2 regions of the Micromonospora sp. CPM1 genome follow, and region 1 is predicted to be linked to the other one. Evidence: predicted binding sites of a transcription regulator. Region 1 holds the regulator's gene; the other holds the start of a gene.
The links. Region 1 encodes HspR, which represses chaperone genes until heat shock. Its sites were predicted from a motif close to TTGAGTNNNNNNNACTCAA; they were not measured.
Positions count from the first base shown of each region.

Region 2: a site for HspR is predicted at 4,809-4,827, ahead of lon (endopeptidase La). Genes of this name have one in related genera too.

Region 1 covers NZ_JAMHIU010000014.1:146,838-161,791, reverse strand. Annotated here, with positions in the region: gene M8C11_RS18995 (hypothetical protein) at 1-204, opposite strand, end outside; gene M8C11_RS18990 (DUF350 domain-containing protein) at 204-626, opposite strand; gene M8C11_RS18985 (DUF4247 domain-containing protein) at 658-1,083, opposite strand; gene M8C11_RS18980 (DUF2617 family protein) at 1,080-1,574, opposite strand; gene M8C11_RS18975 (DUF4178 domain-containing protein) at 1,576-2,214, opposite strand; gene M8C11_RS18970 (hypothetical protein) at 2,300-2,677, opposite strand; gene clpB (ATP-dependent chaperone ClpB) at 2,916-5,507, opposite strand; gene M8C11_RS18960 (hypothetical protein) at 5,616-5,870, opposite strand; gene M8C11_RS18955 (DivIVA domain-containing protein) at 5,867-6,184, opposite strand; gene M8C11_RS18950 (winged helix-turn-helix domain-containing protein) at 6,390-6,608, shown strand; gene M8C11_RS18945 (cation:proton antiporter regulatory subunit) at 6,690-7,190, shown strand; gene M8C11_RS18940 (cation:proton antiporter) at 7,196-8,413, shown strand; gene M8C11_RS18935 (hypothetical protein) at 8,580-9,008, shown strand; gene M8C11_RS18930 (hypothetical protein) at 9,086-9,292, opposite strand; gene M8C11_RS18925 (heat shock protein transcriptional repressor HspR) at 9,470-9,910, opposite strand; gene dnaJ (molecular chaperone DnaJ) at 9,935-11,122, opposite strand; gene grpE (nucleotide exchange factor GrpE) at 11,202-11,939, opposite strand; gene dnaK (molecular chaperone DnaK) at 11,988-13,850, opposite strand; gene M8C11_RS18905 (ABC transporter) at 14,061-14,954, shown strand, end outside.
Region 2 covers NZ_JAMHIU010000005.1:172,806-187,759, forward strand. Annotated here, with positions in the region: gene M8C11_RS08415 (hypothetical protein) at 1-500, shown strand, start outside; gene M8C11_RS08420 (DEAD/DEAH box helicase) at 619-2,376, shown strand; gene lon (endopeptidase La) at 2,450-4,786, opposite strand; gene M8C11_RS08430 (Lsr2 family protein) at 5,021-5,368, shown strand; gene M8C11_RS08435 (hypothetical protein) at 5,575-6,852, opposite strand; gene M8C11_RS08440 (DUF2726 domain-containing protein) at 7,107-7,973, opposite strand; gene M8C11_RS08445 (DICT sensory domain-containing protein) at 8,080-9,171, shown strand; gene M8C11_RS08450 (helical backbone metal receptor) at 9,204-9,926, shown strand; gene M8C11_RS08455 (CBS domain-containing protein) at 9,951-10,649, opposite strand; gene M8C11_RS08460 (hypothetical protein) at 10,868-11,449, shown strand; gene M8C11_RS08465 (FKBP-type peptidyl-prolyl cis-trans isomerase) at 11,604-11,972, shown strand; gene M8C11_RS08470 (STAS domain-containing protein) at 12,144-12,542, opposite strand; gene M8C11_RS08475 (SMP-30/gluconolactonase/LRE family protein) at 12,728-13,747, shown strand; gene M8C11_RS08480 (Ig-like domain-containing protein) at 13,808-14,954, opposite strand, start outside.

The sequences.
Region 1 (14,954 bases):
GCCCTGGCTGTCGGCGGCGGCGCGGAGGATCGGCACGGTGCCGGAGCGCTCGTCGGCCGCCGGTGCGGGGACGGAGGTGTCCGAGTCGCCGCTGAACGCGCCGATGGCGCAGACGACCACCACGACCCCCACCACCACGGACCAGATCACCGTCTGGGTGCGCTTGTCCTTCCCCACCTGGTGCTTGGCGGGCTTGCCGCTCATCAGATGATCGCGGCCGCGATGATCGCGCCGGTGGCGAGGTGCACGGTGGCGGAGACCCACACCGCCGGGTGCGGCTCCGGGTCCACGAGCAACTCACCGAGCTTGCCCGGGGTGGCCACGTCGAGCAGCACGAACGCCGCCGCCATGATCACCAGACCGAGGATGCCGTACGCGGCGGCGCCGACCAGCCCCAGCGTGAAGTCGTCGTCGCTGGCCACGATCGCGGCGACCACGATCGTGCCCACCCCGAGCAGGTTGGACGAGAGCAGCAGCGCCGCGTTGCGGTTGCGCTCGGTCCAGATCAGCTCGTGGAGCTTGCCGGGGGTGGCCAGGTCGACCAGGACGTAGCCGATCGCCATCAGGACGACGCCGACCGCGCCGTAGGCCAGGGTGACCAGCAGGTCGGTGACGAGATGCTGCACAGAAGACTCCAGGGTGAGGGGGTCGGAGGGGCTACTTGCCGGAACCGGGGCCGCCGCCCCGGACCGTGCTGCCTCGGCCCCAGCCCCAGCTGTTGCCGACGACGCTGTGGTACCGGGGGTAGGCGGTGGTCATCTTCTCCAGCAGGATCACCGAGCCGACGGCGAGCGGGAGGATGACCACCGAGTCGTCGTCGTAGCGCAGGTAGACGCCGCTGCCGTCGACGTACTGGTCGGCCGGCTTCCAGGCGTCGGTGATCTGCTTGGACACGTCGCTCGGCGCCTTGTTCGAGGTGTACGCGATCGCGTTCGAGCCGATGTCCCGCCCGGTGGCGCGGGAGAAGTTGTCCTCCACGTAGCCCCGGGGCGAGAAGTTGCCGTAGAAGATCGTGAAGGCGGCGATGAGCGCGCCGATGACGGCGACCGCCACGCCCACCACGAACCACCGTCGGTACGTCACAGCTCCTCCACCACGGTCTCGGTCAGGACCAGCTCGTTTGTCTGCGGGTAGGCGTGCCAGGTGCGCCAGGCGAGCGCGCCGTCCGGCGGGCGGGGCCGGACTGAGAGCGCGGTGACCGCGTCCTCGTCGCCGGGGAAGACGCCGATCAGCGCGTACGGGTCCTCGGCCAGCTCGGCGCGCAGCGCCGCGACCCGGGTGCGCAGGCCGTCGCCCTCCGGCCGGAGCACTGTGGCGAGGAACCGGTAGCCGGCCGTCTCGTCGTGCAGCGTGCCGGGCAGGTGCGGCGGGCGGCCGGGCAGGCAGGCGACCGTCTCGGTGAGCGTGCCGAGCACGACCTGGTGGGAGGCGCCGAGCAGGCGCAGCCGCAGTCGGGGCAGGCCGGGCAGGTCGATGTCGCGTACGGCGAGCGCCGGCAGTTCCGGGCCGCCCAGGGCCAGGCTCAGGTCGGCGGCGCTGGTGTCGACGTAGGGCGCGTCCAGACAGACGAGCACGTCAGCGCACCGTGTCCGGGCCGCCCTGCGGGTAGATCATCACCTCGGCGCGGCGCAGCTCCTCGCCGAGGTTGACCTCCCAGCCGGCCTCCCCGTACGCCTCGAACGACAGCCGTGCGCCGCCGGGTGCCTGGTAGTCGTAGTAGCGCATGGTGCCGTGCGGGTCGAGGCCGGTGCCCTCGGTAGCGGTGTACCGGGCCTGGCCCGACTCGTCCCAGTTGTAGCGGCGGCCGGCGATCTCCAGCGTCGGGGCGCCCGGCGTGACGGTGGCTCCCGGCTCGCTGGTCCAGAGCACCATCTCCACGTCCGGGTCGGTCTCCACGGAGAGCCAGCGCTTCACGCCGCCCGCGTCGTCGAGCAGGTGCTCCGCCCAGCTCCACCCGCCCTCGACCAGGTGCACCGAGCCGCGCACGGTGTACGGCACCGTGCGGATCTCGACGATGTCGCCGGGCTTGAGCGCGCGCGGGTCACCCCGCAGCGCGTCGGCGTCCCGGTCCCGGAACGGGTCACCCGGCGCCGCCTTCGTCTTCGGGCGCGACGCCGATCGGGACTTCCGTACCGCGATGACGGCGATCACCACACCGGCCACCCCGACGAGGCACCCCAGCGTGGTCACCACGTACGCCAACGAACCGTTCACGACCGCCTCCCCCAACGTGCTCGGCGGGAACGGTAACAACCGCACGCACGCCTGATGAAGTCCTGTTCGCTGAGTGTGCGCTCAGTTACCGTGCGCCGCCGGTGAGCCGCTCGGCGGCGTATTCGCCCAGCGTGGCGCGACCCATGAGGCAACCGGAGAACGTGGTGAATTCACCGTCGTCGCCGCGCAGCCGCGCCCAGGCGTCCCGCCCGGCGGCCGGGTCGACCGCTTCCAGCAGCGTCGCCGCGTACGCCCGGCCGGCCGGTGAGCCCTTGCGGAGCAACCTGTCGATCCGCTTACGGGCCGCCTCCGGGTGCTCCCGCAACCCCTGTTCCAGCGTCCGGTACGCCTCGGTCGCGGGCAGGATCTGCCCCGCCAGCCCCACCCCGCCGAAGGCGAGGGTGTCCGCACCGTCGAGTTCCCGCACGGCCGCGTCCAGTTCCCGTTCCCAGCTCCCGCTCATGCCCCACTATGTGCCCACCCCACCAACCCCTCACCCCTGCCGCCCACCCTGGTTCTCCCCTCGCCCTCCCCGTTGATCAAGGAGTTTGTGTCCCCGCCGGCGCCTCCACAGGGCACAAACTCCTTGATCAACGCAGGTGGAGGTTGAGGCGAGCCCCGGCGGGTGGGGCAGCAGGGCGGAGTGCGGCGGGACGGCGAAGGCCCGGCCGGAGGCCGGGCCTTCGCAAGGGTGGTGCGGGTCAGGCGGCGGTGACCGCCAGGGACTCCTTGGAGTCGGACAGGTCGACGCGAACCGTGTCGCCGTCGCGGATCTCGCCGGCCAGCAGCGCCTTCGCGAGCTGGTCGCCGATCGCCGACTGCACCAGCCGGCGCAGCGGGCGGGCGCCGTAGATCGGGTCGTACCCGTGCTCGGCCAGCCAGGTGCGTGCGGAGTCGCTGACGTCCAGTGCCAACCGGCGGTCCGCAAGACGGGTTCGCATCCGGTCGAGCTGGATGTCCACGATCGACCGCAGGTCCTCGCCCTGGAGCGCGGCGAACACCACGATGTCGTCGAGCCGGTTGAGGAACTCCGGCTTGAAGTGCGACCGGACCACCGCGAGCACACCCTCCCGGCGCTCGTTCTCGGTGAGCGTCAGGTCGCTGATCACCGACGAGCCCAGGTTCGAGGTGAGGATCAGGATCGCGTTGCGGAAGTCCACGGTGCGGCCCTGACCGTCGGTGAGCCGGCCGTCGTCGAGCACCTGGAGCAGCACGTCGAAGACGTCCGGGTGGGCCTTCTCCACCTCGTCCAGCAGGATCACCGAGTACGGCCGGCGGCGTACCGCCTCGGTGAGCTGGCCGCCCTCCTCGTAGCCGACGTACCCGGGCGGGGCACCGACCAGGCGGGCCACGGAGTGCTTCTCGCCGTACTCGCTCATGTCGATGCGGACCATGGCCCGCTCGTCGTCGAAGAGGAACTCGGCGAGCGCCTTGGCCAGCTCGGTCTTGCCGACGCCGGTCGGGCCGAGGAACAGGAAGCTGCCGGTCGGGCGGTCCGGGTCGGCGACGCCGGCCCGGGCACGGCGGACCGCGTCGGAGACCGCGCCGACCGCCTCGGCCTGACCGACGACGCGGCCGCGCAGCGACTCCTCCATCCGGAGCAGCTTGGCGGTCTCGCCTTCGAGCAGCCGTCCGGCGGGGATGCCGGTCCAGGAGGCGACCACGGCGGCGATGTCGTCCGCGCCGACCTCCTCCTTGAGCATCGCGCCGTCGGCCTGGAGCCGGGCCAGCTCCTCCTCGGCCTGCTTCAGCTCGGTCCGCAGCGCGGGGATCCGGCCGTACCGCAGCTCGGCGGCACGTTCCAGCTCGCCGTCGCGCTCGGCCCGCTCGGCCTCGCCGCCGAGGCGCTCCAGCTCCTCCTTGGCGGTGGAGAGCTTGGTGATGTGGCTCTTCTCGGTCTGCCAGCGTTCGGAGAGCGCGGTGAGCTGCTCCCGCTTGTCGGCCAGCTCCTTGCGCAGTCGCTCCAGACGCTCGGCGGACGCGGCGTCCGGCTCCTTGGCCAGCGCCATCTCCTCGATCTCCAGCCGGCGTACCGCCCGCTCGATCTCGTCCACCTCGACCGGGCGCGAGTCGATCTCCATGCGCAGCCGGGACGCGGACTCGTCGACCAGGTCGATCGCCTTGTCCGGCAGGAACCGGTCGGTGATGTAGCGGTCGGAGAGCGCGGCGGCGGCGACCAGCGCAGCGTCGGTGATCCGTACGCCGTGGTGCACCTCGTAGCGCTCCTTGAGCCCGCGCAGGATGCCGATGGTGTCCTCGATGGTCGGCTCGCCGACCAGCACCGGCTGGAAGCGGCGCTCCAGCGCGGGGTCCTTCTCGATGTGCTCGCGGTACTCGTCGAGCGTCGTCGCGCCGACCATCCGCAGCTCGCCGCGCGCCAGCATCGGCTTGAGCATGTTGCCGGCGTCCATCGAGCCCTCGCCCTTGCCCGCGCCGACCACGGTGTGCAGCTCGTCGAGGAAGGTGATGACCTGGCCGTCGGAGTTCTTGATCTCCTCCAGCACGGACTTCAGCCGCTCCTCGAACTGGCCGCGGTAGGACGCGCCGGCGACCATCGCGCCGAGGTCGAGCGAGACCAGCTTCTTGTCCCGCAGCGACTCCGGCACGTCGCCGGCCACGATCCGCTGGGCCAGGCCCTCCACGATCGCGGTCTTGCCGACGCCCGGCTCGCCGATCAGCACCGGGTTGTTCTTGGTACGCCGGGAGAGCACCTGGATCACCCGGCGGATCTCCGAGTCCCGGCCGATCACCGGGTCGATCTTGCCGTCGCGGGCGCTGGCGGTGAGGTCCACGCCGTACTTGGCCAGGGCCTGGTAGGTCTGCTCCGGGTCGGCGGTGGTGACCCGGCGGTCCCCGCCCCGGACGGTCGGGAACGCCGCGACCAGGTTCTCCTCGGTGGCACCGGAGTTCTTCAGCGCGACCGAGACGGCGCCGCCGACCCGGGCGAGCCCGGCCAGCAGGTGCTCGGTGGAGGTGTACTCGTCGCCCAGCGGCCGCGCGATCTGCTCGGCGGCGCCGATGGCGTTGACGAACTCGCGGGCCAGCGTCGGCTCGGCGATGCTCGACCCGCGCGCGGCGGGCAGCGCGTCGACGGAGCGCTGGGCGACGCGGCGCAGCTCGGCGGGGTCGGCCCCGACGGCGCGCAGCAGGCCCGCGGCGGTCGAGCCCTCGGTGTCCAGCAGTGACAGCAGCAGGTGCCAGGGCTCCACGGTGGCGTGACCGCGCTGGTTCGCCAGCGCGACGGCACCGGTGATGGCCTCGCGGCTCTTGGTGGTGAGACGTTCCGTGTTCATGGGCTCCCCCGGATCGGCGTGTCCACTGGACATGACACAACCAGAGTTGAGTCTATTCCGCTCAACTCCACCCGTGTGACCTGAGTCACTGTCCTCCGGCCCGGCCGGTCAGCGACGTGGAAGGCGGGCCAGGCAGGGGGTCTCGTGGTCGGCGCGCAGCACGCAACGCCGGCCGCCGTCCAGCTTGCGGTCGCAGAACACCCAATGGCGTACGGCCTGGTCGTCCTCCGCCGAGACGGTGATCCCGCCCAGCTCCACCACCGCGAGGAAGGCCAACGACCGGCCGGCCGTGCGACCGAGCATCTTCGCCCGGGCCAGGTCCGCCGCGCGCACCGGCAGATGGATCACGTACCGCCCGGTCACGGCCGCCCGGCCAGATCGCGCATCGACGGGGCCTGCCGGGACTGCCACTCGCGCAACGCGCTCTTGATCCGGGCCGTCTCCTCACGGCTCCGGGCGACTTCGGCGTACGCGGCGGCGAGGTCCCCGGCGACGCGATCGAGGAACGCCGCGACCTCGGCCGGGTCCAGCCCTCGACGGCACGTCGCGAAGCGGTGGCCCCGCACCTGCCAGGGCCGGAGCGGAAGGTACGACGCGGAGCGGTAGGCGCCGACCGGCGCGGAGTTGGGCGGGCCCGCCTTCCGCCGCTTCGGACGTATTCGCAGGAGATTGCGCACGACACTGTCCCTTCTCGCGGAGGACGGGGGTCGGGACGAGCCACGGGGGATGCCCGCCCCGACCCGGGAAAGCTCCAGGTGCCATCCGGGAGCGTTCGTCAGCAACCTACAATCGGTACCAGTCGTAGGTCAACGACCGACCCACAATTGCTTGAGGTTGGAGGTGGTTGCATGGTCGAATGGGCGTGCCATCCGGGGAGTGTGTATGCCCAAGCAGCAGTACCAAGTGCTCGCAGACGAACTGAAGAGCAAGATCGATTCGGGAGAGTGGCCACCCGGCACCAAGCTGCCGAGCCGCGCCCAACTGTGCAAGGAATACGGCGTCTCCGACACCGTCGTCGGCAAGGCGATGATGATCCTGCGCGCGACCGGCCTCACCGAAACGCTCGAAGGCGTCGGCGTGTTCGTAGCCGAACGGGACTAGACCAGCCGCCCGAGCCGCATCGACCAGTCTGTGGTTCGGCCCCGGAAACAGCACGTGCGCGCCCGGAGTAGCCTCACCCGCGTGCGAGTACGTGTCGAACAGACCGCCCTGCCCGGGATCGGCGTACGTCATGACCTGATGACGGAGTCCGGCCGCCGGCTCGGCGTGGTCTCCCACCGCAATGGCCGTCGCGACCTGGTCCTCTACGACCCGGACGATCCCGACTCCTGCCAACACGACATACCCCTGACCGACGACGAGGCGGAGGCGCTGGCCGACATCCTCGGCGCGTCGCTGATGCTGGGTCAGCTCTCCGGGCTGCGCGAGCAGGCCGCCGGGCTGCTGACCGAGCAGATCGCCATCCCGGCGGGGTCGAAGTACGTCGGCAAGCGGCTCGCGGACACCAAGGCGCGCACCCGGACCAGCGCGTCAATCGTGGCCGTGCTGCGTCAGGGCGCCGTGAACGTCTCGCCCGATCCCACCTTCCGGTTCGAGGCCGGCGATGTGGTCGTCGTGGTCGGTACCCGTCAGGGGCTCGACGGCGTGACCGCGATCCTCGCCGAGACCGATCCGGACGGCTGACGCGTATGCACGAAACCACAATCCTGCTCATCGAGGTCGGTGCGCTGCTGCTCCTGCTCGGCCTGCTCGGCCGGCTGAGCCGTCGCTTCGGCGTGTCGCCCATCCCGCTGTACCTGCTCGCCGGCCTGGCGTTCGGGCACGGTGGTCTGCTGCCGCTCAACGCCAGCGAGGAGTTCTTCGCCGTCGGCGCGGAGATCGGCGTGATCCTGCTGCTGGTCATGCTCGGCCTGGAGTACAGCGCCAACGAGCTGGTGGGCAACCTCCGGTCCGCCGCGCCGGCCGGCCTGATCGACGCGGTGTTCAACGCGCTGCCCGGGTTCGCCTTCGCGCTCCTGCTCGGCTGGGGCTGGGTGGCGGCGGTGGTGCTCGCGGGCGTCACGTGGGTGTCGTCGTCCGGCGTGATCGCCAAGGTGCTCGGTGACCTGGGCCGGGTCGGTAACCGGGAGACCCCGGTGATCCTCTCCGTCCTGGTGATCGAGGATCTGGCGATGGCCCTCTACCTGCCGCTGGTCACCGCGCTGCTCGCCGGGGTCGGCCTGGTCAAGGGCGGCATCGCGCTCGCCGTCGCGGTGTTCACCGTGGTCGTCGTGCTGGCCGTGGCCATCCGGTACGGCCACCTGATCTCCGCCGCGCTCTCCGCCAAGGATCCGGAGGCACTCCTGCTCGGGGTGCTCGGCCTGACCCTGCTGGTCGCCGGTGTCGCGGCCAAGCTCCAGGTGTCCGCGGCGGTCGGCGCGTTCCTGGTGGGCATCGCGCTGTCCGGGCCGGTGGCGCACCACGCCACCGAGCTGCTCTCCCCGCTGCGTGACCTGTTCGCCGCGGTCTTCTTCGTGTTCTTCGGGCTGGTGACCAACCCGCTGGACATGCCGCCGGTACTGCTGCCCGCGCTGCTGCTCGCAGTGGTGACCATGGCGACGAAGGTGGCCACCGGCTACCTGGCCGCCCGCCGGGCCGGGATCGCCGAGCCCGGCCGCTGGCGGGCCGGCCTGGCGCTGACTCCGCGCGGCGAGTTCTCCATCGTCATCGCCGGGCTGGCCGTCGCGGCCATCTACCCGGTGGAGCCGAAGCTCGCCGCGCTCGCCACCGCGTACGTGTTGATCACGGTGGTGACCGGGCCGCTGCTCGCCCGGCTGCCCGACACCCCATGGTTCAAGCAGTGGCTGCGCAGCCGCGCCGCCGCCGCACGGCCGCCCGCGCCGCTACCCCTGGCCTCCGGCGACTGACACGGTGCCGGGCCGGATCAGCCGTGGGGCAGATCCGGCCCGGCGTTGTCAAATTGATCCCGGGAAGGTCTACCCCTGCTCCGTCCAACCGCGTTAACGTTTCGGCCCAGCAGCCAGGGTCCGCGGGTGGCCTGCGCCCCCGCCAGCGCAAGCGGAAGGTCGGCCGGTGAGCGTGCAGGAAGAGACGTTCCGCGGCTTCGCCAATCCGGTCGATCCCTCGCCCGCCGAGCTTCGGGCGTGGGCCTATCAACCGGATTCGGTGCCGCTGACCTCGATGCCGCCCGACTGGGACCTGCTGGTCGCCGGTGACCACCTGGTGCAGACGCTGTTCGATCTGGCGATGGACCAGGGCTGCCCGGCGCGGCGGTTCACGCTGCACTGCCTCTACATCTACGCCGCCGACGGCATCCGGACGAACTTCCGCGCCCACCCCAAGCGCCGGTTCCGCAAGCTGGTCGAGCAGGCCGAGAAGTCCGGCGACGACCTGATGCGCAACTGGGCGCACAACAGCCGGGTGCTGCTCGCCCGGCCGGATCTCTTCGTCTACCGGGACTGGTGCGAGGGCGGCCTGGTCCGCGAGAACCGCCGCCTCTGACGGCCGCCCTGAACAGCCTCGGCACGGCGAACGGGCCGGGATCCCCCGTGGATCCCGGCCCGCACGTCGGCGGATCGTCAGGTCGACCCGCCCTGCTTCTTGCGCCGCTCGTCGTCCCGTGCCCGGTCCACGCCGTGGTCCGTCTGGTCGGCGAAGCGCCCTTCCTTGACCTTGTCGCTGAAGCGTCCCTCGGTGACCCGGTCGAACCGCTCGCGGACGTTCTCGGCCACCTTCTCCAGCCGTTCCTCCGCGCGCTCGGCCACCTTCTTCGCCGGTTCCGTCATGACTCCCCCCGCCAGCCCGGAATCCGCTTTGGGGCTTTTGCCCCCTGCGGAAAAGCGTAGTTGACCCCACCCTGCCGTACGCCGCTTTCCCCTGACCCGGCCCGCGAACCGCCCGGGGGACGACGAAGGCCGGCGCGGCCCCGGGGGAGCGGGGCGCGCCGGCCTTCAGGTACGAGGTCAGCGGTCGGGAGCGCGGCGCGGACGCCAGACGACGAGCGCGGTGGACGTGCGGTTGGTGGGCACGAGGTCGCCACGGGGGAAGCCGCCGAGCGACTCCAGCTCGGCGATCCGCCGGTACGCGGCGTCGAGTTCCGCCTCCAGCCGGGCCACCCGCTGCTGCGCCTCTTCGAGCAGCCGCTCCAGCGCGATGATCCGCTTGACCCCGGCCAGGTTGATCCCGTCGTCCTGGCTGAGCCGCTGCACCTCGCGGAGCAGCACCACGTCCCGGACGCTGTACCGGCGACCGCCACCGGACGCCCGGCCGGCCTGCACCAGGCCCAGCCGGTCGTACTGGCGCAGCGTCTGGGGGTGCATCCCCGCCATCCGCGCGGCCACCGAGATCATCAAGACCTTGGCCTCGTAGGCCGGGTCACCCGAGCCGACGTACTCCTCCGACATGCCCGCTCACCTCCGCTGCCGACCTCAACTGAATCGACGTACCCGCGCGTCCAGATGTTCCCGCGCGGCGGGCGGAGTCTGCGCCGCGAAGGTCTCCAGCGCCGCCCGCGCCTCGTCCGACACCTTCGCCGGGACCACCACGTCGAGTGTGACCAGCAGGTCACCGGCGCGGCCGTCCTTGCGTACGACGCCCTTGCCGCGGGCGCGCAGCACCCGCCCGCTGGGCGTACCCGGTGGCACCCGCAGGGTCACCGTCCCGTCCAGGGTCGGTACGCGCAGGTCCGTGCCGAGAACCGCCTCGGCGTATGTGATCGGGACGGTCAGGGTCAGGTCGTCCCCGGTACGCCCGAACAGCTCGTCCGGGCGGACCTTCACCTGTACGAACAGGTCACCCGCCGCACCGCCCCGCTCGCCGGGCTCACCCCGGCCGGCCAGGCGGATCCGCTGCCCGTCGGCCACACCGGCCGGGAAGCGCACGTTCAGCGTGCGGGTCTTGGTGACCCCGCCGGTGCCGTGGCACTCCGGGCACTTCTCCTCGACGATCGTGCCGACGCCCTGGCAGTTGCGGCACGGCTCGGAGAAGCTGAACGACCCCTGGTTGCGGGTGGTCACCCCGGCGCCGTGGCAGACCGGGCAGGCCACCGGCTGGGTGCCGGGCTTCGCGCCGTTGCCGTGGCAGGTGTCGCAGACCCCGGGAGCGCGCAGCGTCAGTGGCAGCGTGACGCCGCGTACCGCGTCCTCGAAGTCGAGCGCCACCTCGGTCTCCACGTCCCGGCCACGGGCCGGGCCGCGCGGACGCGCCGGACCACCGCCGCCTCCGCCGCCGGAGAAGATCGAGCTGAACAGGTCGGTGAAGCCGCCGCCGCTGAACCGGTTGTCGCCGGCGCCCGCGCCGCCGCCGAACAGGTCGGAGACGTCGAACGGCATCCCGCCCGGCTGGCCCGCGCCGCGGGCGTTGCGCCGGAAGGCGCCGGAGCCGAACAGCGAGCGCATCTCGTCGTACTCGCGGCGCTTCTTCTCGTCACCGAGCACCGCGTACGCCTCGGAGACGGTCTTGAACCGCTCCTCCGCGCCGGTGTCGCCGGGGTTGTGGTCCGGGTGCGACTCCCGGGCCAACTTGCGGTACGCCTTCTTGATCTCGTCCGAGGAGGCGGACTTGTCCACGCCCAACGCGGCGTAGTAGTCCTTCTCGATCCAGTCCTTGGAACTCACCGGTCCACCCCCTTCCACGGGTCGAATCCCGGTCGTCCCGCCCGCCCGGTGCGGGCGGGCGGGACGTCACGGGTCGGCACTACTCCGGGTCCGCGACCGCGACCATGGCGGGCCGCAGCAGCCGCTCGCCGAGCTGGTAGCCGCGCCGCATGACCTGTACGCAGGTCGGCTCCGTCACGTCGGCGGAGGTCTGGTGCGCCACCGCCTCGTGCCGGGTCGGGTCGAACGGGTCACCCTTCTCGCCGAACGCGGTCAGGCCGAACTTCGTGAGCGCGCCGGTGAGCTGCTCGGCCACGCTGCCGAACGGGCCCACCAGGTCGCCGTGCTCGCGGGCCCGGTCCAGGTCGTCGAGGATCGGCAGCAGTGCGGTGAGCACAGCCCCGGTGGCCTGCTCCTGGACCAGGTTGCGGTCCCGGTCGACCCGCTTGCGGTAGTTGGCGTACTCCGCGGTCACCCGCTGGAGGTCGCGGGTGCGCTCCTCCAGGTCGGTGCGGAGCGACTCCAGCTCGGCGCCGAGCGGCGCGTCCGTGCCGGTCCCGCCCTTCGGCTCGGCGGGCGAGTCGACCACGGTCGGACCGCCGACCTCGGCCTCGCCGCCGATCTCGTCGACCACGACCTCGGCCTCCTCGACCAGCCCTTCGGCGGGCGCGTCGGCGGCCGCGTCGGCCGCCGAGGCGTCGTTCGCCGGCTGCTCGGTCACCTTGCCGAGCTTGCGCTTGTCGCGGATGACGACCCGGGGTTCGTCGCCGGTGTCCTTGCCGGCGCCCGGCGCCGACCCGGTGGCACCCGGGTCGGCCGCTCGTGGCTTGTCCGTCATGCGGTTACCTCATCCCTCTGCCGTGCGAATCGTGTCCGGGACCGGAAGTCACTTCTTGTCCTCGTCCACGATCTCCGCGTCGACCACGTCGTCGTCGCCACCGGCCTTCGGGCCACCGGCCGCACCCGCGCCGGCACCCGGCCCGGCCGCGCCCGGGGCGGTCTGCTCGCCCTCCTGCTGCTGGGCGTAGAGCAGCGAGCCCGCCTGCTGGGAGACCTGCGCCAGCTTCTCGTGGGCGGACTTGATCTTCTCGATGTCCTGCCCGCCGAGGGCGCTGCGCAGCTCGCCGAGCGCCTCGTTGAGCTGGTCACGGTTCTCGCTGGGCAGCTTGTCACCGCTCTCGGCGAGGAACTTCTCGGTCTGCCACTGGAGCGCCTCGGCCACGTTGCGGGTCTCGGCCTCCTCACGGCGACGCTTGTCCTCGTCGGCGTGCTCCTCGGCGTCCCGGCGCATCCGCTCGATGTCGTCCTTCGGCAGCGAGGAGCCGCCGGTGATCGTCATCTTCTGCTCCTTGCCGGTGCCCAGGTCCTTGGCGTGCACGTTCACGATGCCGTTGGCGTCGATGTCGAACGTGACCTCGATCTGGGGCACGCCGCGCGGGGCCGGCGGGAGACCGGTCAGCTCGAAGGTGCCGAGCTTCTTGTTGTAGGCGGCGATGTCCCGCTCGCCCTGGAACACCTGGATCAGCACCGACGGCTGGTTGTCGTCGGCGGTGGTGAACACCTCGGAGCGCTTGGTCGGGATGGTGGTGTTGCGCTCGATGAGCTTGGTGAAGATGCCGCCCTTGGTCTCGATGCCCAGGCTCAGCGGGGTCACGTCGAGCAGCAGGACGTCCTTGACCTCGCCCTTGAGCACACCGGCCTGGAGGGCGGCGCCGACGGCGACGACCTCGTCCGGGTTGACGCCCTTGTTCGGGTCGCGGCCGGTGAGCTGCTTGACCAGGTCGGTCACGGCCGGCATACGGGTCGAGCCGCCGACCAGGATGACGTGGTCGACGTCCGAGATCTTGATGCCGGCGTCCTTGACGGCCTGCTCGAACGGGCCCTTGCAGCGGTCCAGCAGGTCCTGCGTCATGCGCTGGAACTCGGCGCGGCTGAGCGTCACGTCCAGGTGCAGCGGGCCGGCCGAGCCGGCGGTGATGTACGGCAGGTTGATGTTGCTGGTGGTGGCGGCGGACAGCTCGATCTTGGCCTTCTCGGCCGCCTCCTTGAGCCGCTGCATGGCCATCTTGTCCTGCGAGAGGTCGATGCCGTGCTCGCCGCGGAACGTCTTCACCAAGTGGTCGATGATGCGCTGGTCCCAGTCGTCACCACCGAGCTGGTTGTCACCGCTGGTGGACTTGACCTCCACCACGCCCTCGGCCAGCTCCAGCAGCGACACGTCGAAGGTGCCGCCACCGAGGTCGAAGACCAGGACGGTCTGCTCCTTGGAGCCCTTGTCCAGGCCGTACGCCAGGGCCGCCGCGGTCGGCTCGTTCACGATCCGCAGCACGTTGAAGCCGGCGATCTCACCGGCCTCCTTGGTGGCCTGGCGCTGCCCGTCGTTGAAGTAGGCCGGGACGGTGATCACCGCGTCGGTGATCTGCTCGCCCAGGTACGCCTCGGCGTCCCGCTTGAGCTTCATCAGCGTGCGCGCCGAGATCTCCTGCGGGGTGTACTTCTTGCCGTCGATGTCGACGGTCCAGTTGGTGCCGATCTCACGCTTGACCGACCGGATGGTCCGGTCGGGGTTGGTCACCGCCTGGCGCTTGGCGACCTCACCGACGAGCACCTCGCCGTTGCGGGCGAACGCGACGATCGAGGGAGTCGTACGCGAGCCCTCGGCGTTGGCGATGACGGTGGGCTCACCGCCCTCGAGAACGCTGACGCAGGAGTTCGTCGTGCCGAGGTCGATGCCGACCGCACGTGCCATGTTCGCTTCCTCGCTTCGTAACGGGTGAGCAGGTCAGACGGCCTGCTCGGCGGGTCGCCCGGAAGCGACCGCACCATAAGTTGAGTGAACTTGACTCAATAGTGCCACGCGATCGCCAATCCGCAAGTCGAGGTTGAGCCGACCCGGCGCAACCCGACCGTTACTACTGTCTGGTTGTCTTACCTTGCGTCGGTCGGGCACGCTTTAGCGGTGACGACGCATGGCGATTCCGCCACCCGTGCCGGCGCGCCCGCCGTCGCAGCCCGCACCGGAGCCACCACGGGCGACGACCAGCCTGCTCACGCCGCCGACGGCCTGCCCGCCGCGCTCACCGGCCTGCGCGCGGCGATCAGTGCGGCCCGCTTCCCGCTGACCCTGCCCTCCGCCGAGCCGGCCCGGCACGCCGCCGCGAGCCTCACCGACCAGCTCGACGACTACCTGCTGCCCCGGCTGGCCCGGCTCGACGCGCCGCTCCTGGTGGTCGTCGGCGGCTCCACCGGCGCCGGCAAGTCGACGCTCGTCAACAGCCTGGTCAAGGCGCGGGTCAGCGCGGCGGGCGTGCTCCGCCCCACCACCCGCTCCCCGGTGCTGGTGTGCAGCCCGACCGACGCGGCCTGGTTCCGGCAGGGCGAGCTGCTGCCCGGCCTGACCCGGACCACCGAGCCCAGCGAGCAGCCGGGCACCCTGCACCTGGTCACCGCACCGGCGCTGCCGCCCGGCCTGGCGTTCCTCGACGCGCCCGACATCGACTCGGTGGTCGACGCCAACCGGGCGCTCGCCGGTCAACTGCTCGCCGCCGCCGACCTCTGGCTGTTCGTCACCACCGCCGCCCGGTACGCCGACGCCGTCCCCTGGGAGCTGCTCCGCAGCGCCCGCGCCCGGGGCACCGCCGTGGCGATGGTGCTGGACCGGGTTCCCCCGGAGGCCGCCGACGAGGTCGCCACCCACCTGTCCGAGATGCTCGCCGAGCAGGAGCTGGGCGCCTCGCCGCTGTTCGTGCTCCCGGAGACCTGGGTGGACGGGCAGGGGCTGCTGCCGGACCGGATCACCGCGCCGCTGAGCGACTGGTTCGCCCGGCTCGCCGGCGACGCCGAGGCCCGCGCC
Region 2 (14,954 bases), on a different contig from region 1:
ACATGCTGCTGCTCGGCGGTCATCTGCTGATGGTCCCGGCGATGCTGCTGGTGGCGCTGCGGCACCGGCACGCGCCCGCGGCGCCGCCGCGCCGGCACCCGGTCGCCGCGGCGGTGGCGCGGGGGTGGCCGGCCGGGCTGGGGCTGCTCATGACCGTGGACATGTGGTTCGCGCCGACCGTCTTCGCGCCCTGGACGCTGCTGGTCCTGCCGGCCGGCTACCTGCTGATCGGCACCTGGCGGCGGCAGTGGGGCGACCGGCGCGCGCTGGCCGCGCAGCTCGCCGGGGCGGCCGTGTGGGGCGGCCTGGCGGTCGTGGCGACGACCGCGTCCGCCGAGGTCGCCGGGGTGCTCGTCGGGGTGGGCTGGCTCGTGCACGCGGCGTGGGACGCCTGGTACCACCGCACCGGCGCGGTGGTGCCGCGCGGGTACGCGCTGTGGTGCGCGGTTTTCGACGTCGGGGTGGGTCTCACCACGCTGCTGGCCGTCCTGTCCCGGTGATCCGGCGGGGGCACGGGGCCACGCCGGATCACCCGGAGGGGACGGCACAGGGGTGGCGCGGCGAACGTTTGCCCCGGTCGCCGCGACCGCCGCGCGGCGGTGATGAAAAACTTGTCGCATGACCGCCGCACCGACCCCGACCGACCCCGCCGTTCCCGACGACGCCGAGGACGCCTTCGCCTTCGCCGATCTCGGGCTCCGCACCGAGTTGCTGGGCGCGCTGTCCGCGCTCGGGTACGAGGAACCGACGCCGATCCAGCGGGAGGCCATCCCTCCGTTGCTGGCCGGGCAGGATCTGCTGGGACAGGCGGCGACCGGTACCGGCAAGACCGCCGCGTTCGCGCTGCCGCTGTTGCAGCGGATGCCGGTCGGCCGGGCCGAGGGCGACCCGGTGTCGCTGGTGCTCGTGCCGACCCGTGAGCTGGCCGTGCAGGTCTCCGAGGCGTTCCACCGCTACGGCAAGGACCTGGGCGCCCGGGTGCTGCCGATCTACGGCGGGCAGCCGATCGGCCGGCAGTTGCGCGCGCTCGACCACGGCGTGGACGTGGTGGTGGCGACGCCGGGTCGAGCCCTGGACCACATCGCCCGGGGCACGCTTCGGCTCGGCGCGCTGAGCACGGTGGTGCTGGACGAGGCGGACGAGATGCTCGACATGGGCTTCGCCGAGGACATCGAGGCGATCCTGGAGCACGCCCCGGCCGGTCGGCAGACGGTGCTGTTCTCGGCCACCATGCCGGCCCGCATCGACGGGCTGGCCCGGCAGCACCTGACCGACCCGGTCCGCATCCGCATCGAGCGGGAGCGGCCGGTCGCCGGGGAGGCGCCCCGGGTGCGGCAGAGCGCGTACATCGTGGCCCGGGGGCACAAGCCGGCCGCGCTGGGCCGGGTCCTGGACGTGGAGTCGCCGACCGCGGCGATCGTGTTCTGCCGCAGCCGCGAGGAGGTGGACCGGCTCACCGAGACGATGAACGGCCGGGGCTACCGGGCCGAGGCGCTGCACGGCGGGATGAGCCAGGAGCAGCGGGACCGGGTGATGGGCCGGCTGCGCGCCGGCACGGCGGACCTGCTGGTCGCGACCGACGTGGCCGCCCGAGGGCTGGACGTCGAGCAGCTCACCCACGTGGTCAACTACGACGTCCCGTCCGCACCGGAGTCGTACGTGCACCGGATCGGGCGGGTCGGCCGGGCCGGCCGGGAGGGTGTGGCGATCACGCTCGCCGAGCCGCGCGAGCACCGGATGCTCAAGACCATCGAGCGGGTCACCGGGCAGCGGATCGCCATCGACAAGATCCCCACGGTGGCGGACATGCGCACCCGGCGGCTGGAGCTGACCCAGGGCGCGCTGCGGGAGAGCCTGCTGGAGGACGACCTCGACCCGTACCGGGCGATCGTGGAGTCGCTCACCGACGAGTTCGACCTGGTCGAGGTGGCGCTGGCGGCGGTGAAGCTGGCGCACGAGGCGACGTCGCCGGGCTCGGACGACGAGGAGGAGATCCCGCAGGTTCCGGTCCGCGGTCCGCGCGAGGGCCGGCCGGAGACCGGCGGGCGGGGCGAGCGCCGCGGCCCGGGGCGCCCGCGTACCGGCGGCACCACCCAGGTCTTCATCGGGCTGGGCCGCCGGGCCGGGGTACGGCCGCAGGACCTGGTGGGCGCGATCACCGGGGAGACCCGGATCAACGGCCGGGACATCGGCTCGATCGAGATCGCGGACCGGTTCTCACTGGTCGAGGTGCCGCAGGGGGTGGCCGACGAGATCATCGCCGGGCTGCGCGGCACCACCATCAAGGGGCGCAAGGCGACGGTGCGCCGGGACCGCGACGGCGACGGTACGGGCGAGCGCCGCGACCGGGGCTACGAGCGGCGCGACCGCCGCTGAGCCCGGCGCGACCCGCGGGCGGACACGACGGCGCCCCGGCCACAGTGGGTCTGTGGCCGGGGCGCATCGGTCGTCAGGCCGCGGCGAGCGCCGGACCGTCCAGCGACTCCGTGTCGATCTCGGCCGGTCGCAGCGCCAGCGCGAGCACGTCCGCCACGTCGGAGAGGGTGTGCACGGTCAGCGCCTCCCGCACCTCGGCCGGCAGGTCGTCCAGGTCCGGCTCGTTGCGCTTCGGGATGATCACCTCGGTGAGACCGGCCCGGTGCGCGGCGAGCAGCTTCTGCTTCACCCCGCCGATCGGCAGCACCCGGCCGGAGAGCGTCACCTCGCCGGTCATCCCGAACTCGGGCCGCACCGGCCGCCCGGTCACCAGGGACGCCAGCGCGGTCACCATGGTGATGCCGGCGCTCGGGCCGTCCTTGGGCACCGCGCCCGCCGGGACGTGCAGGTGGATCCGCCGCCCGGCCAGGGCGTTCGGGTCCAGGCCGTACCGCCGTCCGTTCGACCGCAGGTACGACCACGCGATGTGCGCGGACTCCTTCATCACGTCGCCGAGCTGGCCGGTGAGCGTCAGCCCCGGCTCGCCCTCCATCGTGGTGGCCTCGATGAACAGCACGTCGCCACCGGCGCCGGTGACGGCCAGGCCGGTCGCCACGCCGGGCACGGCGGTCCGCTCGGCCGACTCCGGGGTGAACTTCGGCCGGCCCAGGTAGCGGGCCAGGTTGCCGGCGTCGACGTGCACCGGTGCGGAGTCCGCGGCGAGCGCGACGGCGACCTTGCGCAGGATCTTCGCGAGGGCCCGTTCGAGCTGCCGGACGCCGGCCTCCCGGGTGTACTCGCCCGCGATCAGCGCCAGCGCCTCGTCGGCGACGTCGACCTCGTCGGCGGTCAGCCCGGCCCGGTCCCGCTGCCGGGGCAGCAGGTGGTCCCGGGCGATGGCGACCTTCTCGTCCTCGGTGTAGCCGTCCAGCGCGACGAGTTCCATCCGGTCCAGCAGCGGGCCGGGGATCGCCTCGACCACGTTGGCGGTGGCCAGGAACAGCACGTCGGACAGGTCGAGGTCGACCTCCAGGTAGTGGTCGCGGAACGTGTGGTTCTGCGCCGGGTCGAGCACCTCCAGCAGGGCCGCCGCCGGGTCACCGGAATAGCCGGCGGCCAGCTTGTCGACCTCGTCGAGCAGCACGACCGGGTTCATCGAGCCGGCCTCGCGCAGCGCCCGCACGATCCGGCCGGGCAGCGCGCCGACGTAGGTGCGCCGGTGGCCGCGGATCTCCGCCTCGTCCCGGACACCGCCGAGGGAGACGCGGACGAAGTTGCGGCCCAGAGCCCGGGCGACCGACTCGCCGAGGCTGGTCTTGCCGACACCGGGCGGGCCGGCCAGGGCCAGCACCGCGCCGGAGCCGCGCCCGCCGACCACGCCGAGGTTGCGCTCCGCGCGCCGGTTGCGCACCGCGAGGTACTCCAGGATGCGGTCCTTCACGTCGGCCAGGCCGGCGTGGTCGGCGTCGAGCACGGCCCGGGCCGCGGCCAGGTCCGTGTTGTCCTGGGTACGCGTGCTCCACGGCATCTCCAGGACGGTGTCCAGCCAAGTACGGATCCAGCCCGCCTCGGGTGAGGCGTCGCTTGCCCGCTCCAGCTTGCCGACCTCGCGCAGCGCCGCCTCGCGCACCTTCTCCGGCAGGTCGGCGGACTCCACCCGGGAGCGGTAGTCGGCGGAGCCGTCCGGCTCGTCCTCGCCGAGCTCCTTGCGGATCGCGGCGAGCTGCTGGCGGAGCAGGAACTCCCGCTGGGACTTCTCCAGCCCTTCGCGGACGTCGCTGTTGATCTGCTCGGTGACCTCCTGCTCGGCCAGGTGTTCCTTCACCCAGCCGACGAGCAGTTCCAGCCGGGCGGTGACGTCCGGCGCGGCGAGCAGTTCGGTCTTCTGCGTCAGGCTGAGCCAGGGCGCGTAACCGGCCGAGTCGGCCAGCTCGGACAGGTCGGTCATCCGCTCCATCGCGTCGATCACCTGCCAGGCGCCGCGCTGTTGCAGCACGGACGTCATGAGCGCGCGGTACTCGCGGGCGAGTTCCCGGGCGCGGCCCGCCGGTGCGGGCTCGTCGAGTGCGGTCGCCTCGACCCAGAGCGCGGCGCCGGGGCCGGGCACGCCGGAGCCGATACGGGCGCGGGCCAGGCCGCGGATGACCGCCGCCGGCTCGCCGCTGGGCAGCCGGCCCACCTTCTCGATCGTGGCGACCACGCCGACGGAGCCGTACTCGCCGTCGATGCGGGGTACGGCCAGGAGTTCCTTGTCGCCGGTGGCGCGCGCCGCGTCGACGGCGGCCTGGGTGGTCGGGTCGAGGGTCACCGGGATGACCATCCCGGGCAGCAGGACGGCGTCGGTCAGAGGAAGTACCGGAAGAGTTGCCATCGAACACCTGCCATCACGTTGGTTGAGCGTGTCTGGCTCAAGTAACAAAACGTGTCCCTTGTTCCGGGTTGTGACCCACGCCACTCCGGAGCGCCTCGTTCCCGCGCCGCGCACCCAATGGCGGCACCGTTTACCGCGACCCGCCGAATGGAAACAGCGGGCTATTGTTGCGGAATTACCGCACGGTAGGTCAAACTCTTAGCCACACCCCGCCCGACACAGGGAGTAATGGCGATGGCAAGGAAAGTAATCACCGTTCTGACCGACGACCTCGACGGCGGAAAGGCCGATCGGACCGTCGAGTTCAGCCTGGACGGCGTGGCGTACACGATCGACGTCTCCGACGAGAACGCGGGCGTCCTGCGCAAGGCGCTGGATCCGTACATCAGCGCTGGCAGGCGAATCGGCCGGGGAGCGACCGAGGTCACCCGCGGCGCCCGCCGCACCACCCGGCCGAGCACCTCGGGAATGGACCGCGAGCAGAACCGCGCCATCCGCGAATGGGCCGCCAAGAACGGGTTCGAGATTTCCGAGCGCGGGCGCATCCCGGTGTCGGTGGTCGAGGCGTACAAGAACCGCTGACCGTCACCGGTTCACCGTCGGGCATCCCGGGGTCACGCTGAGAAATCGGTGTGGCCCCGATCGGCTTTCTGTGGTCGGCGCTTTTCATCCGGCTGGATACCGCCGGCACGAGATTTCTTCCGGGATCACCTCCCACCGTGCCCGTACGCGGGAACGGCAGCGGCCGCCCGGAGGAGTCCCCCGGACGGCCACGGCCGTTCGCCGGCTCAGTTGACCCGGATGCGCACCACGTCGATGGCGGGGGTCTGGTTGGCCCGCTCCATCATCGGGATGCGGTGCGAGCCGTCACCGGCCCAGACCGCGCACTGCGCCACGCCCGACTGCGCCAGGCCCGGAATCTGGATCAGCACGTCGTCCGGCTGGTCACCGCCCCGCCCGTCCTCGGTGGCGACGAAGAAGGCCGGCACGTCCTGCGGGTTCGGAGGCTGCCGGGTGCTGCCGAGCATCCGGCAGGCGGTGTGGAAGTGACCGCGTACCAGGCCCTGACCGTTGAGCAGCGAGCTCTCCAGGTAGTAGCCACCCTGGCCGGCGGCGAGGAAGCGGTCGCGCACCAGGTTCTTGGTGGTGACCCGGAGCGTGAACGGCTGGTTGCGCCGCACCTGGTTCGGGAACTGCGTGATCAGCAGCGACGGGTTGTTCGCCGCGGCGCCCACCTCACCGAACGCGGTGCTCACGCACCGGTTGCCGTTCTGGAAACCGTCGTGCGCCTGGAGCTGGCTGCCGGAGCAGTCCTTGGCGAGCACGTTCAGGCCGTTGCCGCCGCCGTTGTTCTGGCCACCGCCGTTGTTGTTCCCGCCGCCGTTCTGGCCCCCGTTGTTGCCGCCGTTCTGGCCGCCGTTGTTGTTGCCGCCGTTCTGGCCGCCGCCGGTGCCGGGAGTGTCGGTCAGCGCGCACTGGGCGAGCTGGTCCAGGCCCTGCGGGCGCTGGGCGACCCGGCCGATGGCGGTGGCGATCCGGTTGAGCGCCGCGGTGCGCTTGTCCGCGAGCGGACGCAGGATCGCGTTGTTGATGAAGTCGCCGCCGTTGCGGCCGTCCGCGGCGAGCCGCCGGTTCGCGTCGGCGATCTGCGACTCCAGCAGCGCCAGGGTGCGGTCCACCTCGGCGCGCGCCCGGTCGGGCACCTGCGGCAGCCGGCCGCGGACGTCCGGGCAGGCCACGGTCGGGGTGCCGGCGCCGGCGCCGCCCGCGTTGGTCTGCTGACACTCGGCCGGTGACATCTGGCCGTCGCCCCAGTGGCTGCGGACCCAGCGGCCGTTCTGCCAGGTACGGGTGGTGCTGCCCTGGCCGTTCGGGGCGGTCGCCCCCGGGCTCGCGGGCACGCAGGACGCCGACGCGGCGCGGGTGGTCGTCCGCCGGTCCTGGGCGGACGAGATCTGGGTGACGGCGACGATGCCGCCGAAGACCGCGAGCGTGCCGACAACCGCCAGCAACCGCTTGCTCCGCGCGTTACCGGATGACCGGCGCGCCCGTGTGGACCTGCGCATCGAATTGCTCTCCTTCTCGATCCGGTAGTTGACTGGTGATCCCGGCGGACCGACGAATTCGGGGTGTGAGATCACTGCGACGCTCGGTCGCACGTCAATGGCCGACGATGCCCTTTCCGCACCGTCTCCGCGCCGTCCGGGCGCGGCGGGGAAGATCTGCGTCCATTCCCGATGAGGTACGGAGCGCCGTCGGCGAAGGTTCAACCGGAGATCGGAAAAAATCGAAAGTCGCCGTCGTCGCCGGCGAGGACGGTTCAGTCGGCGCAGAGGTGATCGAAGGCGAAGCCGCCGTCGAAGGAGTCCCGCCGCGCGGCCAGCGCACGTACCCGCCGGAGAAGCTCGTCACGGTCCAGCAGGGACGGCGCGGCGGCGTCGAGGTCACGCAGCCGCTCCCCCAGCGCCACCACGGCCAGGTCCTCGGCGAGCCGGCCCGGGTCGACGCCGCAGGAGAAGCCGCGCGCTGTCAGCCGGACCCGCTCCAGCAGGCAGCGGCCGGGCCGCACCTCGGCCCAGGCCCAGCCCTCCGCCGGGCCGCCGGTCCAGCGCACGTGCAGGCCGCGCACGATCGGGTCGGCGATCCGGCCCGCCACGTACGCCTCGACCGCCTCGACCCGGGCCAGCGCGCCCAGGTCGTTCACCGGTCCCTGCCGGCCGTCCGGCAACCGGCCGACGATGTCCCGGAAGCCGACCGCGTCGCCGCCGTCCGGGTCGGTGCCGTCGGCGTAGGCCCGCGCGTCCAGCACGTACTCGGCGAACCGGCGGGCCTGTTCCGCGCCGCCCAGCGCCGGCGACTCGACGCGCAGCAGCGGCAGGCCGACGGCGACGCAGACGGCGTCGGTCAGCCGTTCCTCCCGCCGCGCGGGCGATCCGTCGCCGGCGGGCGCGGTGAACCGCACCGCGAAGCGCGGCAGCCCGGTGTCGGCGGCGCAGACCACCAGGTCGAGCGACGCCCGCCCGGCGGTGCTCCACTGGCTGCCGGTGACCCCCGGCGGGCGGCCCTGCACCAGCTCACCGAGCCGTCGCCCGGCGTGGCCGAAGTGGCCGGCACGGACCAGGGACGGCGCGACACCGGGCGGGATCGGCCGCAGCCAGGAGGCGGTCACGCTGCCTGTGCTCGTCATCTCGCCCCGATCCCCCTCGTCCGGTCGACGCCCGAGTGTAGGCGGTGCGGCAGGACCGGTCCGGCCGACCGGTGCGCTACCGCGCCCGTCCCTCTAGGCTCTGCCCGTGCCCAGCGGACGGACCCCGGAACAGTTCACCAAACGCAGTCTCGTCGCCGTCTCCCATGCCATCGAACGCGCCGCGCTCGCCGAGGCCGAGGACGGCCCGCTCGTCGTGCTCGCGCTGTTCCAGCGGCTGCCGTACTTCGCCCGGGAGCGCGAGGTCTACCGGCGCATAGCCGGCCGCGCCGCCGTGACGGTGGTGGCGATGGTCGGCGGACCGCCGCCCGACCTGCCCGAGGGCGCCTACGGCGTGGCGCTGGACGAGGCGGAGGCGCTGGCCGGGGAGTGGACGGTGGTGGCCCTGAGCCCGCGTTTCGGCGCCACACTCGTCGCGCACGACCGGGCCGACGTGATGCCCGCGCCGACGCTGGAGTCCGGCCGCCTGTTCGAGGGGCGCTGGGGGTTCCGCCGCGACGAGGCGCTGCACGAGGCGATCCGGCTGCGCGAACAGCTCGCCGAGCGGCTGCCCGCCGCGGCGCGTACCGCGCTGGACGAGGCGATCGCCCGGGTACGGGACATCCCGGCCGGGCCGGGCGAACCGCGCGCCGAGGCGGCGCTGCGGCTGCTGGCCCGCCGCGGCGACCGGAACGACCAGCCGGTCGAGCCGGCCGAGGCGATGCTGGACGAACCCGGCCTGGCCCGGTGGTCCGGCGCGGACGGGGTGACCGCCTCCGGCACGCTGCCGGTGGCGCTCGTCGGCCTGCGGGTGGACGCGCCGCCCGGCTCGCCGGAACGCTTCGGCCGCCGCGGTGTCGCCCGCGAGGGGCACGCCGTGCTCACCGCGATCACCGCCGTGCTGCGGCCGGTCGACCGCGCGCTGCGCGTCACCGAGAACGAGTTCCAGCTCCTCCTGCCAGGGCTCGACGAGCCGGCGGCGCTGGACGTGGTACGCCGGCTGCACGACGCCATCGGCGCGCTGGCCCGGTCGTACCCGTTCATGGCGTACACCGTGCACGCGGCGGTCGGGGTGACCACCCGGCGGCCGCTGCCCACCGCGGACCTACGCGCGGCGGTCGACTGGGCGGTACGCAAGGGCGTGCCGGTGGCGGGCCTGCCGACGGAGACCGCCGACGCCGTGGCCGCGCCGGCCCACTGACCGGCCGGTCCGGCCCGAGGGGAGGAGACGCGGTGCGGGTGGTGTCGCTGGTGCCGTCGCTGACCGAGGCGGTCGCGGCCACCCGCCCGGAGGTGCTGGTCGGGGCCACCGACTGGTGCACCCATCCGGCCGGGCTGGACGTCGCCCGGGTCGGCGGGACGAAGTACCCCGACCTGGACCGGGTGCTCGCGCTGGAGCCGGATCTGGTGCTGCTCAACGAGGAGGAGAACCGGCTGGCCGACGCCGAGGCGCTGCGCGCGGCCGGGGTGCCGGTCCGGGTCACCTTCCCGCGTACCGTGCCGGAGGCCCTCGACCAGCTCGGTGAGCTGGTGGTCGCGCTCGGCGCGCCGGCCGAGCCGCCGTGGCTGCGCGAGGCCCGCCGCGCGTGGGCCGCGCTGCCGCCGCCGGGACGGGTCCGGACCGCCGTGGTGCCGGTGTGGCGGCGGCCGTGGGTGGTGCTGGGGCGGGACACGTTCGCCGGGGACGTGCTGGCCCGGCTCGGTGTGCGCAACGGCTGGGCCGACGACGCGGACCGCTATCCCCGGCCGGGCCTGGACGAGCTGCGCGCCCGGGCGCCGGACCTGGTGGTGCTGCCCGACGAGCCGTACCGGTTCACCGCCGACGACGGGCCGGAGGCGTTCCCCGGCGTGCCGGCGGCGCTGGTGTCCGGCCGGCACCTCACCTGGTACGGCCCGTCGCTGGCCGAGGCCCCGGCGCTGCTCGCCGCCCAGCTCGCCACCGAGGGCCCCACCTGACCGGTGGGGCCCGGGCGGCGGCGCTCAGGCCACCGGGGTGGCGTGCACCGGGTCCAGTTCCATCAGCGTGGTGTCGTCCACGTCGTACCCGATCGCGTTGTGCACCGCGACCACGCCCGCGACCTGGGCGGCGAGACGGCCGGCCAGGTCGACGGCGCTGCGCCGGTCCAACCGCCCGTCCATGGTGACCTCGCCGCCGCGGACCTGGACGGTGACCAGGCCGTCGCGCACCGACAGCACCCGGCGCAGCACCTCGTGCACGACCTCCTCGCGGATCTCCGCGTCGGTACGCAGGTGCACGCGCAGCAGGTCACCGCGGGTGACGATGCCGGCCAGGCGGCCCAGGTCGTCCAGCACCGGGAGCCGCTTCACCGCCTCCTGGTCCATCAGCCGGGCCGTCGCCGCGAGCGACGCCCGCTCGTGGGTGGTGACCGCCGGGGCGGTCATCAGGTCCCGGGCGACGAGCGCGCCCGCCTTCTCCCGCGCGGTACGGCGTCGCCGCCCCTCGAAGACCCGCCGCTCGTCCGGGTGGCCGGACCGCTCCACCTTGTGCAGCAGGTCCGCCTCGGAGATCACCCCGAGCACGCGGCGGAACGAGTCCACCACCGGCACACCGCTGATCCGCTGCCGGACCAGCACGTCGACCACCTCGCGGTACGGGGTCTCCTCCGTCACCGTCGCGACGTCCCTGGTCATCACGTCGGCCACCTGCCACGTCCTCATCACGACCTCCTCGTGCCGGGCCTCCACCTGCGACGGTAGGCGGCCGGCGGGCGCCCTGGTCAGGGGCGGCGGACCGGCCGCGACGGGCCGACCGGACCGGGTACGGACGGGACCAATGACCCGGTCACGAGGGCACCTCTCGGCCCTGCTCCCGGACGCCGCGCGGCGGTGGAATGAATGTGCCACCGGGAAGCGCGGTGCGAGGCACAGGAAGGGACGTGGAGACAATGACCGCGACAATCGAGCGGACCCCCGCCGTCAAGCGGACCCCCGCCGCCACCATCGCTCCGGCGGCGCACACCGAGACCACCCGCCAGAAGGCCACCCGGTACGTCTGGGCCGGTCTGCGGCTCGCCCTGGGCTGGGTGTTCCTCTGGGCCTTCCTCGACAAGATGTTCGGCCTCGGCCACGAGACCCCGGCGAAGAACGCCTGGATCAACGGCGGTAGCCCCACCAAGGGCTTCCTCGGCAACGCCGTCGAGGGACCGTTCGCGGGCTTCTACCAGAACCTGGCCGGCGCGGCCTGGGCGGACACGCTGTTCATGGTCGGCCTGCTCGGCATCGGTGTCGCCCTGATGCTCGGCATCGGCATCCGGGTCGCCGCGGTCGCGGGCGGTCTGCTCCTGGTCCTGATGTGGACGGCGGTGCTGCCCCCGGCGAACAACCCCTTCATGGACGACCACCTCATCTACGCGGGCCTGCTGGCCGGCCTGGCCCTGGTGGGCGCCGGCAACACCCTCGGCCTCGGCCGGGTCTGGGCGAGGCTCCCCCTGGTCCAGCGTCTCCCCTGGCTGAAGTGACCAGCTCGCCCCGGGGCGGGCGTCGCCGACAGGCGGCGCCCGCCCCCTTTCGTGTCCCCGCCACGCCGGTGTGCGGGGACCGGCGCGTATCGGCCGGTCGCGATCCGGCAGGATCGACAGTGACCACACCGTCAGCATCCGAGGAGACCCGCTCATGGACAAGCCCGAGGTCGGCCCGATCGAGGGCGCGCCGCCCGCCGATCTCGTCGTCGAGGACATCACCGTCGGCGACGGCCCGGAGGCCCGCCCGGGCCAACTGGTGAGCGTGCACTACGTGGGCGTGGCCCACTCGAACGGCCGCGAGTTCGACGCCTCGTGGAACCGGGGTGAGACGTTCGAGTTCCCGCTCGGCGGCGGCCAGGTCATCGCCGGCTGGGATCAGGGCGTCGTGGGCATGAAGGTGGGCGGCCGGCGCCGGCTCACCATCCCGCCGCACCTGGGCTACGGCGCCCGGGGCGCGGGTGGCGTCATCAAGCCGAACGAGACGCTCGTCTTCGTGGTGGACCTGCTCGGCGTGCGCTGAGCGCAGCGCCGTCCACGTCGGGCCGTCGGCACTCGCGCCGGCGGCCCGACGTGTGCCCGGCCGACGCGCGGCGGCCCGGTTCGTGCCCGGCCGACCTGCGGCGGCCCGGTTCGTGCTCGGGGCGCGCGGCGGCTCCGCTCGTGCTCCGGCCGCCCGGCGCCCCGCTCGGGCTCAGGCCGCGCAGGCCACCAGGTCGTGGGAGCGGCCGGGCAGGTCGTGGGCGCGGCCGGGCAGGGCTTGCGAGCGGTCGGAGCAGCGCACCGGGAGCACCCGGTGCAGGCCGGTCACCCGCAGCACCCGGGCCACCACCGGGTCGGGATCGGTGAGCACCAGCTCGCCACCGCGGGCCCGGACCCGCAGGTGGGTGGCGACCAGCGCGCGGACCCCGGCGGCGGAAAGCAGCCGCACACCGGACAGGTCGACCCGCAGCACCGGCCGGGCCGGCGCCGCCCAGAGCGCGGCCCGGAACGCCGTCACGGAGGCGATGTCGATCTCGCCGACCGGGCGCAGCTCGACCACGTGATCGTGCACGTCCATCGCCACGTGGAAGCGCTCAACGCTGTGTACCATGCGGCCAAACCTACCCGGCCCCACCGACATTTCCGGGCCTCGCGGCGGGGGTTCCGGGTACTGTCCGGGACCCGACCCCGAGCCGTCTCAGGGTCATCCCGCAGCCGCCACGCCACGCCGCGCGGGCCGCCGCGAAACGCCGTCGGGGACTGCCCAGCGCGACGCCGCCGGGCCACAATGAGCCGATGGCCGTCCCCCGCCCGCGTGCCCCCCTGCTGATCCGGCCGGTCCGCGAACCGGCCACGGTGCCGCCGCCGCTCACCGGCCCCTGGACGCCCGCTGACACCCGGCTCGACCGGGCCGACCTGCTGCCGCTGCCGGCCGGCGGGCACGGCCCGGAGGACGTGGTGGTCGACGGCGACGGCCGGGTGGTCAGCGGCGACGAGGACGGCCGGCTCTGGTGGTGGCCGGCCGACTCCCCGCCCGGCACCCCGCCCACGCTGCTGGCCGAGACCGGCGGGCGGCCGCTGGGCATCGAGCACGATCCGGTCGACGGCGGGTTGCTGGTCTGCGACGCGTACCGGGGACTGCTGCGGGTCGACCCGGCCGGCCGGGTGCACGAGCTGACCGGCACCGCGCCGCCGGTGCACCTGGCCGACAACGCGGCGGTGGCGCGCGACGGCACCGTCTACTTCACCGACTCGTCCGACCGGTTCCCGCTCTCGCACTGGAAGCGCGACCTGCTGGAGCACCGGCCCAACGGGCGGATCCTCGCGTACGACAGGGGCACCGGGCGCACCGACGTGGTCGCGGAGGGGCTCTACTTCCCCAACGGGCTCGCGCTGACCCCGGACGAGTCGGCGCTGATGCTCGCCGAGACCGCCACCCACCGGCTGCTCCGGGTGGACCTGCCGAGCGGGCGGGCCACGGTGCTCACCGATCTGCCCGCGTACCCGGACAACATCTCCGCGGTCGGCGACGGCACCTACTGGGTCGCGTTGCCCAGCCCCCGGCTGCGCGCCATGGAACGGCTGCTGCCACACCCCCGGGTGCGGCAGATCGTGGCCCTGCTGCCCGGCGCGGTGCAGCCGCAGCCGCGCCGCTACGGGCTGGTCGCGCTGGTCGACGGCACCGGCCGGGTGCTGCGCACGCTGCACGGCCCGAGCGGGGCGTACCCGATGGTCACCGGCGTGCGGCAGCACGGCCGCCACCTCTGGCTGGGCAGCCTGACCGCGACCGGGGTGGCCCGCGTCGGCCTGGACTGAGCACGACGGGGGCCGGCCCGCGCGGACGCGGGCCGGCCCCGTGGCCGTTCCTCCCCAGGTTCAGCCGCCGCTGTTGCTCCGCGAGGGGGCCGGGGCCGGTGACGACCCGCCGGCCACCGCGCCCGGGTGCGGCGTGGCGCTCTGCGTGGGCTTCAGCCCCGCCGGTACGGGCAGCGCGCTGCCCTTGGCGAACTCGTCCCAGCCGACGTTCCAGGCGGTGAAGCCGTTGCCCTGGTCGAGCTTCACCTCGGTGCCCTTGACCGTCACCAGGTCACCGACCTGCGTGAAGCCCATCAGCCAGTCCGCGGCGGTGGCCGAGACGTTGGTGCAGCCGTGCGAGACGTTCGTGCTCCCCTGGTCCCCCTCCGACCACGGCGCCGAGTGGATGAACTCGCCGCCCCAGGTCAGCCGCTGGGCGTCGTCCACGTCGACCACGTAGCCGCCGTTGGGCTCACCACGGGTGTCGAATGTGGTGTGCTCGTGCTTCTCCATGATCACCATGTTGCCGCTGGACGTCGGCGTGCTCGCCTTGCCCAGACTCACCGGGATCTTCTTGAGCACCTTGCCGTCCTGGTAGACGGTCATCTGCTTGGTCCCGTTGTCGATGTCGAGCGTCACCTGGCGGCCGACCTTGGCGCTCGCGACCCGGTCGGAGTCGCCGATCGCGTCCTTGCCGATGGGCAGCCCCTGCAACGCGCTGCGCACGCTGATCTTCGTGCCCGGCTTCCACCGGTCCGGCGCCCGGTACTCGGCCTGCTTGCCGTCGGCCACCCAGGACCAGGTGCCCGGCTGTGGCGGGTCGGTCTTCACGAACAGCCGGCGCTGGACGTCCGCGCGGGCCTCCTTCGGAATCGGCGGGTCGAATCCGAGCACGACCGGCATCGCCGTCCCGTACGTCTGATTCGGCCGGAAATACAATTCGCTGGTGACGGCCGGTTTGGTGGATTTGGCCATCGTCGTGAACGTCGTCTTCTGCGTGGCGGTCTTGCCGGAATCGCCGGTCGCGGTCACCTCCGCGGTGTACGTCCGGGAATTGGCGAGCGGCCGGTCCGGCACCCAGCCGGAGCCGTCCTCACGCGGCTGGGCCGGCACCGCGTTTCCCTTGTCGTCGGTCAGCTTGACGGCTGTCACCTTGCCGTTGCTGACCTTCGCCCCCACCTCCGCGCTGATCGGCACGTCCCGGGTACGGTCGGCCGGCGACACGGAG